DNA from 3 places in the Pseudomonas sp. CCC3.1 genome. Region 1 is predicted to be linked to each of the others. Evidence: predicted binding sites of a transcription regulator. Region 1 holds the regulator's gene; each other region holds the start of a gene.
What was found. Region 1 encodes sigma-54, which starts transcription at its own class of promoters, with help from an activator protein. Its sites were predicted from a motif close to ANTGGCATNNANNTTGCTNT; they were not measured.
Positions count from the first base shown of each region.

Region 2: flgA (flagellar basal body P-ring formation chaperone FlgA) is a predicted target of sigma-54. The motif match lies at 1,859-1,878, and genes of this name have one in related genera.
Region 3: glnA (glutamate--ammonia ligase) is a predicted target of sigma-54. The motif match lies at 1,104-1,123, and genes of this name have one in related genera.

Region 1 covers NZ_CP133778.1:4,184,580-4,187,690, reverse strand. Annotated here, with positions in the region: gene rapZ (RNase adapter RapZ) at 1-75, opposite strand, end outside; gene ptsN (PTS IIA-like nitrogen regulatory protein PtsN) at 78-542, opposite strand; gene hpf (ribosome hibernation-promoting factor, HPF/YfiA family) at 555-863, opposite strand; gene RHM56_RS18440 (RNA polymerase factor sigma-54) at 940-2,433, opposite strand; gene lptB (LPS export ABC transporter ATP-binding protein) at 2,658-3,111, opposite strand, start outside.
Region 2 covers NZ_CP133778.1:1,457,911-1,461,021, reverse strand. Annotated here, with positions in the region: gene cheR (protein-glutamate O-methyltransferase CheR) at 7-834, opposite strand; gene RHM56_RS06535 (chemotaxis protein CheV) at 880-1,812, opposite strand; gene flgA (flagellar basal body P-ring formation chaperone FlgA) at 1,957-2,658, shown strand; gene flgM (flagellar biosynthesis anti-sigma factor FlgM) at 2,810-3,111, shown strand, end outside.
Region 3 covers NZ_CP133778.1:4,977,060-4,980,170, forward strand. Annotated here, with positions in the region: gene thiI (tRNA uracil 4-sulfurtransferase ThiI) at 1-888, opposite strand, end outside; gene glnA (glutamate--ammonia ligase) at 1,222-2,628, shown strand; gene RHM56_RS21695 (cupin domain-containing protein) at 2,803-3,111, shown strand, end outside.

The sequences.
Region 1 (3,111 bases):
ACCGTTGTCTTCAAGGACGGCGAGGGCGGTGCTTTTACCGGAGCCGGAGCGTCCGCTGACAATGACTAAGCGCATGATTAATGACCGTTCTGTACGTCCAGAACAACCTGATACAACAATTCGTTGCTAGGTGCTTCGCGCAGTCTGTCGCGCACTTCTTTACGATCGAGCATGCTGGCAATCTGCCGGAGCAGTTCCAGGTGTGCGTCGGTTGCCGCTTCTGGCACCAGCAAAACGAAGAGCAGGTCGACCGGCGCGCCATCGATGGCGTCGAAATCTATGGGAGCATCCAGGTGCAGCAAGGCGCTAACAGGCGACTTGCAGCCCTTGAGGCGGCAATGGGGGATGGCGATGCCGTTACCAAAACCGGTGGAACCCAGTTTTTCACGGGCGATCAACGCTTCAAAAACATCTTGCTGTTCCAGATCAGGCACTCCGCGGCTGATCAGGTTGGCAATTTGCTCGAGCGCTTTCTTTTTACTGCCGCCCGGCGCGTTCACCAGGGAACGGCCGGGGGTCAGGATATTTTCAAGTTGAATCATGGGTAGGGAGTATTAACGACCCGTTGCGCCCTGAAGCAGGCTTTGGGTCTTTTCCTTATGCTTTTTCAGTTGGCGATCAAGCTTGTCGTAGAGGTTATCGATGGCTGTATACATGTTTTCATGAACAGCATTACCGACAACCTCTCCACCGTGGATATTGAGAGTAGCCTCGATTTTATGTTGAAGTTTTTCAACAGTAAGAATCACCTGCACGTTGGTGATTTTGTCGAAGTGGCGCTCCAGTCGTGCGAATTTGTCATTGATCGAGTCGCGCAGCGCTTGGGTGACGTCCAGATGTTGTCCACTGATGTTGACTTGCATACAGTTTCTCCTTCTGTTGCCATTGCATAAAGTGACAGGCTGAGCAGCCTGCCACTGAAACGCTGTGGCCCGTGGCTTACATCAAACGCTTGCGCTCGCTCGAAGGCGCGATCCCGAGGGATTCGCGGTACTTGGCGACGGTGCGACGGGCCACCTGAATACCTTGTGCCTCCAGTAAACCAGCGATCTTGCTGTCACTCAACGGCTTTTTCTGATTTTCAGCTGCGACCAGTTTTTTGATGATGGCGCGGATCGCTGTGGACGAGCATTCACCGCCTTCAGAGGTGCTGACGTGGCTCGAAAAAAAGTACTTCAATTCATAAATACCGCGCGGGGTATGCATGAATTTTTGGGTGGTGACCCGTGAAATGGTCGATTCGTGCATGCCGACTGCTTCTGCGATGTCATGCAGCACCAGCGGCTTCATGGCCTCGTCGCCATATTCCAGAAAACCACGCTGATGCTCGACGATTTGGGTCGCCACTTTCATCAGTGTTTCATTGCGGCTCTGCAGGCTTTTGATGAACCAGCGTGCTTCTTGCAACTGGTTGCGCATGAACGTGTTGTCGGCGCTGGTGTCAGCGCGGCGCACGAAACCTGCGTATTGCGGGTTGACCCGCAGGCGCGGCACGGACTCCTGGTTCAACTCCACCAGCCAGCGCTCGTTGTCCTTGCGCACGATGACGTCAGGAACGACGTACTCGGCTTCGCTCGACTCGATTTGTGAGCCAGGGCGCGGGTTCAGGCTTTGTACCAGCTCGATGACCTGGCGCAGCTCGTCTTCCTTGAGCTTCATGCGGCGCATCAACTGGCTGTAGTCGCGGGCGCCCAGCAGGTCGATGTAATCGGTCACCAAGCGTTTGGCTTCGTTCAGCCAAGGTGTTTTCGCGGGCAGTTGGCGCAATTGCAGCAGCAGGCACTCGCCCAGATTACGCGCACCAATACCGGCCGGTTCGAATTGCTGAATGCGGTGCAGAACGGCTTCGATCTCGTCGAGTTCGATGTCCAGTTCTGGATCAAAGGCTTCGAGGATCTCTTCGAGGGTTTCGTCGAGGTAGCCCTGATTGTTGATGCAGTCGATGAGTGTTACGCCGATCAGTCGATCGGTGTCAGACATCGGCGCAAGGTTCAATTGCCACAGCAGATGGCTTTGCAGGCTTTCACCAGCAGAGGTGCGGGTCGTGAAGTCCCACTCGTCGTCATCGTTGCTTGGCAGGCTGCTGGCGCTGGTCTGGTAGATGTCTTCCCAGGCAGTGTCTACAGGTAGCTCGTTAGGGATGCGCTCGTTCCACTCGCCTTCTTCCAGGTTATCCACGGTCGGCGCGGATTCTTGGTAAGAGGGTTCCGGAGTGTCGTTGCTGGGTTTTTGCTCAATGTTGTCGGCCATGGGATCGGCATTATCGAAGTCGTCGCCATCTTCCTGGCGTTCGAGCATCGGATTGGATTCCAGGGCCTCCTGGATTTCCTGTTGCAGGTCCAGGGTCGACAATTGGAGCAGACGGATGGCTTGTTGCAGCTGAGGTGTCATTGTCAGCTGCTGGCCCATTCTCAGGACTAGCGATGGTTTCATGGCAGGGGCTTAACACCTTATTCGCCGGCGCACATGGCGCCATCCACTACAAGGGCGCGTGAGCGCCAAACATAAGCAAATTATATGCCTGTAACCGGTGCGTTTGCCTAGGGGGCATTTTTAATAAGTTTGTGCTAAGGCCGATAACGGCGTGAGAGCGGTCCCTGAAAGACATGGCAATGCATGCGATTGCTCAATGCTTCAGGGCCCGCCCCCGCGTGGGTTTAGAGGCGGAACTCGTGACCCAGGTACACTTCGCGCACCAAATCGTTGGCAAGAATCGCTTCAGCATCGCCTTCAGCGATCAGTTGGCCGTCGTTGACGATATAAGCCGTTTCGCAAATATCGAGGGTTTCACGGACGTTGTGATCGGTGATCAACACGCCAATGCCCTTGGCTTTGAGGTGGTGAATAATTTGCTTGATGTCGCCCACGGAGATCGGGTCAACACCTGCAAACGGCTCATCGAGCAGGATGAACTTGGGGTTGGTCGCCAGTGCGCGGGCAATTTCTACCCGGCGGCGCTCACCACCGGACAAGCTCATGCCGAGGTTGTCACGGATGTGGTTGATATGAAATTCCTGCAGCAGGCTTTCCAGTTCTTTGCGACGACCGGCCTTGTCGAGTTCCTGGCGTGTTTCGAGAATCGCCATGATGTTATCGGCCACTGACAGCTTG
Region 2 (3,111 bases), 2.7 Mb from region 1:
TGGGGGTTACTTGGCCTGGTAGATGATGCCCGGGCTGCATTGAACCATTTGGTAATGGTCCGGCAAGCCGTTGAGTGCTTCGGATGCGCCCAAGAACAGGTAGCCGCCCGGCTTCAGAGTGCTGTGAATGCGCAGCAGGATGTCTTTTTTCACTTCAGCCGAGAAGTAGATCAATACGTTGCGGCAGAACACGATGTCGAATTTGCCAAATCCGGCGTAGCTGTCCAGCAAATTGAAGGAACGAAATTCAACCCGACTTTTGATCGGCGCCTTGATCACCCAGCGCCCCGGCGCCTTGGGCTCGAAATAACGTTGCAAGCGCTCCTGCGACAAACCACGACCAATCGCCAGGTTGTCGTATTCGCCGGATCGGCACGTGTTAAGCATCAGGCTCGACAGGTCGGTGGCAACAATTTGCGCCCCCAGCTTCAAGTGCCCCAGGTTGCTGCGCTCATACTCGTCGATCGTCATCGACAGCGAGTACGGCTCCTGCCCCGAAGAACACGCGGCCGACCAGATGCGCAAGCGCTGCCCCGGATGGGCCTTGATCAGCTCAGGCAACACTTTGTTTTTCAGCACTTCAAAGGGATACGTGTCACGAAACCACAACGTTTCGTTGGTGGTCATGGCATCGACGACTTGCTCACGCAACCCGCTGCGCGGCTGGCTCTGGATACGCTGAATCAGCTCTCCCAACGACTTGATCCCTTGCTGCTCCATCAGTTTGTTAAGACGGCTGGAGACGAGGTACTGCTTGTTTTCACCGAGCAAAATGCCACAGGCTTTTTCCAGGAAGACCCGGAACTGTTCAAAATCCAAATTAGCCGTCGACAAGTGATCGTGCCTCTAAAATCGTGTTGACCGCCAAGGGCTGCGCCCCTAGCTGTGATCTGCTGCTTTGATCCGGTCGACAACCCGGGATGCCAGGTCATCAGGCCGGAATTTGGCCAGAAAGTCATCGGCACCGACTTTCTTGACCATCGCCTGATTGAAAACACCTGACAGCGAAGTATGCAGAATGATGTGCAGATTTTGCATCCGCGGATCGTGACGGATCTCGGCGGTCAGGGTGTAGCCGTCCATTTCTGGCATCTCGATGTCCGAGATCATCATCAAAAACTCTTGTGCCGGGTCTTTGCCCTCGTCCGCCATTTTGCGCAAGTAATCCAGCGCCTGGCGGCCGTCGTTAAGCGACACCACTTCGACCCCGACCGATTGCAGGCAACGGGCAACCTGTTTACGGGCCACCGACGAGTCGTCGACGGTCAGCACGCGCAAAGACAGGGCCTTGGCCTGGGTTTCGACATCCACCACGCCATGAGAGATGTTTTCCGGCGATGGCGAGACTTCAGCCAGGACCTTTTCCACATCGATGATTTCGACGAGTTGATTGTCAAGCCGAGTCACAGCTGTCAAATAATGGTCACGACCCGCGCCCTTGGGTGGCGGATGAATCTCTTCCCAGTTCATGTTGACGATGCGCTCAACCGAACGCACCAGAAAGCCCTGAGTCTTGGTGTTGTATTCGGTGATGATCACAAACGGATTGCTCTGATCTTTCAACCCGCCCGCCCCGGTGGCCATCGCCAGATCGAGAATCGGAATGGTTGCACCGCGAATACTCGCCACGCCGCACACCACCGGGTGAGATTTGGGCATCACTGTCAGCTTGGGGCATTGCAGCACCTCCCTGACCTTAAACACGTTGATCCCGTAAAGCTGTGGCCCATCCAGACGAAACAGCAACAGTTCCAGGCGGTTTTGCCCGACCAGTTGAGTGCGCTGGTTAACCGCATCCATCACCCCAGCCATACTCAGCTCCTTCTAAAAACATTAAGTTGCGACACGCTGCCCGGTAAACGGCACGGGCTTTGCTATTTAACCGCCATGAAGCCGAAAACGACAAAATCCCGCCACGGATCAGCTCGCCAGCCTTGGCATTGCCGCGCATTGCGCCTGCTCGCGGCTGCCTGCGCGCTGGGTGCAGGCACGCCTGCAAGTGCCGACACGTTCACGTCACCTGATCAGCTTATCGGCGTGACCCAGGGCTTTCTTGAGTTCACCGTCGAAGACTACCTTGCCACTGGTCAGATTGAAGGCCGCTACGAGATTCAGGTCAATCAACTCGACCCTCGCGTGCGTCTGACGCATTGCGACAAGGAATTGACAGCCACGCTCGAAAGTCCCGCTCAGCCCATGGGCCGCGTGACCGTTCGCGTGCGCTGTGAGGGTAGCTCGCCCTGGACCATCTTTGTACCGGCACAGGTCAAGTTGTTCCGCGATGTGGTCACCGTCACCCACCCGCTCAAGCGCGGGGCAATCATTGATTACCCCGACGTCACCTTGCGCGAGCGCGATGTCGGCTTGATCAGCCAGGGTTATATGACGGCGATTGAATTGGCGGTAGGGCAAAAACTGCTGCGCCCCGTGGTGACCGATCAGGTGTTGAGCCTCACGCATCTGGAACAGGCCGCCACCGTGCGCAAAGGTGATCATGTGGTGATCAGCGCGCGCAGCGGCACATTAAGTGTCAAGATGCCCGGCGAAGCGCTGTCCGATGGCGGCCTCAGTGAGCAGATCCGGGTGAAGAACCTAAACTCAAACCGGGTGGTCAAGGCGCGGATCACGGCGCCAGGGCAAGTAGAGGTAGCGTTTTAGAGCGGTTGGCGTCTGTATCCCAACTTTCCTACACTGTGATTTGACGCAGATCAGTACCGAACTGCGTGAAGCTATGATTAATCGAGCCTAAAGTTTTCTCGGGTATGGCCGAAAACATGGCAAGCGTCCAAATACCCAGAGGTTTTTCGTTATGGTTATCGACTTCAGTCGTCTTAACAGTGCGCCGCCCTTAACCGGCAGTACGCGCAGCAACGCCAATCAGGAAACAGGCAGTGCCACGCAAGCGGCCCCTGTGACAAAAAACCCTGAACAACCCGACGCCAGCGCCCCGAGCGGGGAGTCTGTGCACCTGAGCCCAGAGGCCCAACAGTTGCAGAAGGTCAGCGATTCGTTGCGTGATCAACCGGTGGTCGACAAAAACCGCGTCGCCGAGCTGAAACAAGCCATTGCCGACGGCAGTTATAAAGTCGACAGCAACAAGGTCGCCAGCAA
Region 3 (3,111 bases), 790 kb from region 1:
GGAAACCTGAGAAATAGCCTCGCCGGTGACCAGCGCATCAATTTCGAGCCGATCTGCAATACGGGACGCCGCGCGCAACATCATACGCTTCAAAATGACGCCCATATGACTGTTATCAACTTTGCCGAGAATTTCACCCAGCACTTCTTCGAACGGAACGCTGACAAACAGCACGCGCTGCGAGCTGCCGTACTTCTTCCATATATAGTGCGCGACTTCCATCACGCCCAGTTCGTGGGCACGCCCGCCGAGGTTGAAGAAGCAAAAGTGGCTCATCAGGCCGCGACGCATGATCTGATAGGCCGCCACTGTCGAGTCGAAACCACCGGACATCAATACCAGGGTCTGCTCAAGCGAGCCCAGCGGGAAACCGCCAATGCTGTCGTGCTGGCTGTGAATCACAAACAACCGTTGGTCGCGAATTTCGAAACGGACTTCAATTTCCGGCTTTTTAAGGTCAATTCCGGCCGCCCCGCATTCACGACGCAGCTTGCTGCCGACGTATTTCTCGATTTCCATCGAGGTAAATGGGTGCTTGCCGCCGCGTTTGCAACGCACTGAAAAGATCTTGCCCGCCAACGCATCGCCGAAGTGCAGTTTGCACTTTTCAACGACGTCGTCGAAGTCGCCCAACGGGTACTCGTCTACTTGCAGGAAATGCGCGATGCCCGGCATGCAGCTCAGGCGCTCAGTCATCTCCTTCAAGGCTTTGGGGTCACTGACACGCGTTTGCAACTCGATGTTGTCCCACACGCCAGTCACTACCACAGCCGGGTCCAGATCACGGAGCACAGCACGGATGTTTTTAGCCAATTGACGGACGAAACGCATCCGAACCGGGCGGCTCTTGATAGTGATCTCGGGGAAGACTTTAACGATTAGTTTCATGAAAACAGCGCGCGAGCAGCCTGCCAAAAAAGGGGGGCGCGGATTATAGCGGAAATTGCTCAAGGTTTAACCAGTTATCGTACAAACGGTTTTCATCGCACTAAAGTGGTGCACAACGCACTCAAATCGCTTCATTTAAGTGCGATAAACGCCATTCATCGGCCGTCTTCGACGCTAACCTGCTTGAGATTGAGGCGTTTAACCCAAATCGGAGCACTGGCATGCAATTTGCTCCCTTGTGATGCAGGTTGCCTTGGCAGAGTATTCGCGCCGGCATCAACCACTTATTAAGGGCTATTCCACTACCAGCCCTAAGCCACCCCGGAGGACACTATGTCGAAGTCGGTTCAACTCATCAAAGATCATGACGTCAAATGGATTGATCTGCGCTTCACTGACACCAAAGGCACTCAGCACCACGTGACCATGCCGGCCCGTGATGCGTTGGACGAAAACTTCTTCACCGACGGCAAAATGTTCGACGGTTCCTCCATTGCTGGCTGGAAAGGCATCGAAGCGTCCGACATGATCCTGCTGCCAGACGACAGCACGGCCGTTCTGGACCCATTCACCGAGCAGCCTACGCTGATCCTGGTGTGCGACATCATCGAACCTTCGACCATGCAAGGCTATGACCGCGACCCACGCGCCATCGCTACCCGTGCCGAGGAATACCTGAAGTCCACCGGTATCGGTGACACCGTTTTCGTGGGTCCAGAGCCAGAATTCTTCATCTTCGACGAAGTGAAGTTCAAGTCCGACATCTCCGGCTCGATGTTCAAAATCTACTCCGAGCAAGGCTCGTGGATGTCCGACCAGGACGTGGAAGGCGGCAACAAAGGCCACCGTCCAGGTATCAAAGGCGGCTACTTCCCGGTTCCTCCGTTCGACCATGACCACGAAATCCGTACCTCCATGTGCAACGCCATGGAAGAAATGGGCCTGGTTATCGAAGTTCACCACCACGAAGTGGCAACTGCTGGCCAGAACGAAATCGGCGTGCAGTTCAACACCCTGGTGAAAAAGGCTGACGAAGTTCAGACCCTGAAGTACTGCGTACACAACGTGGCAGACGCCTACGGCCGTACCGCTACTTTCATGCCTAAACCGCTGTACGGCGATAACGGCTCGGGTATGCACGTTCACATGTCCATCTCCAAAGATGGCAAGAACACCTTCGCTGGCGAAGGCTATGCCGGCCTGTCCGACACCGCTCTGTACTTCATCGGCGGCATCATCAAGCACGGTAAGGCCCTGAACGGCTTCACCAACCCGGCTACCAACTCTTACAAGCGTCTGGTACCAGGCTTCGAAGCACCGGTAATGCTGGCCTACTCGGCGCGCAACCGTTCCGCCTCGATCCGTATTCCTTACGTATCCAGCCCTAAGGCTCGCCGTATCGAAGCACGCTTCCCGGACCCAGCAGCTAACCCATACCTGTGCTTCGCTGCACTGATGATGGCTGGCCTGGACGGCATCCAGAACAAGATCCACCCTGGCGATGCTGCTGACAAAAACCTGTACGACCTGCCGCCTGAAGAGGCGAAAGAGATCCCACAAGTTTGCGGCAGCCTGAAAGAAGCCCTGGAAGAGCTGGACAAAGGTCGTGCGTTCCTGACCAAAGGCGGCGTTTTCAGCGACGACTTCATCGACGCTTACATCGCCCTGAAAAGCGAAGAAGAAATCAAAGTACGTACCTTCGTGCACCCACTGGAATACGAGCTGTACTACAGCTGCTAATCCAGTTTCACCCGTGAAAGCGGCGTGATTAGAAAGGCCTCCTACGGGAGGCTTTTTTTATGCGTAATGTCTTACATTCCGCGGCGTAACACCCGATTAAAACTTCACCGGCGCCTGACAGCCATCCCAAAGCGCGATCTGTAACGTGAGGCAACTCATCAAACGGATGCTGCCATGACGCTCGCCAACCCACTCAAAGCTCTGCTGTTGTCGCTGGCCTGCCTGACCCTGTTCGGCTGCACCAGCACCCCTCCAAGCGTCAAAGTCGAACAATTGCTCAAAACCACCCATTCATGGGATGGTGCACCTTACGGCCCGTACCCGGCTGGCCAACCCGAAATTACCGTTCTCAAAATCATCATCCCGGCCAACACTGCACTCAATTGGCACACACACCCCATGCCTAATGTGGCCTATGTGCTGTCTGGCGAGCTGCTCGTTGAAACCCGTGACGGCAAGCACAAAATTACATTGAAGGCTGGC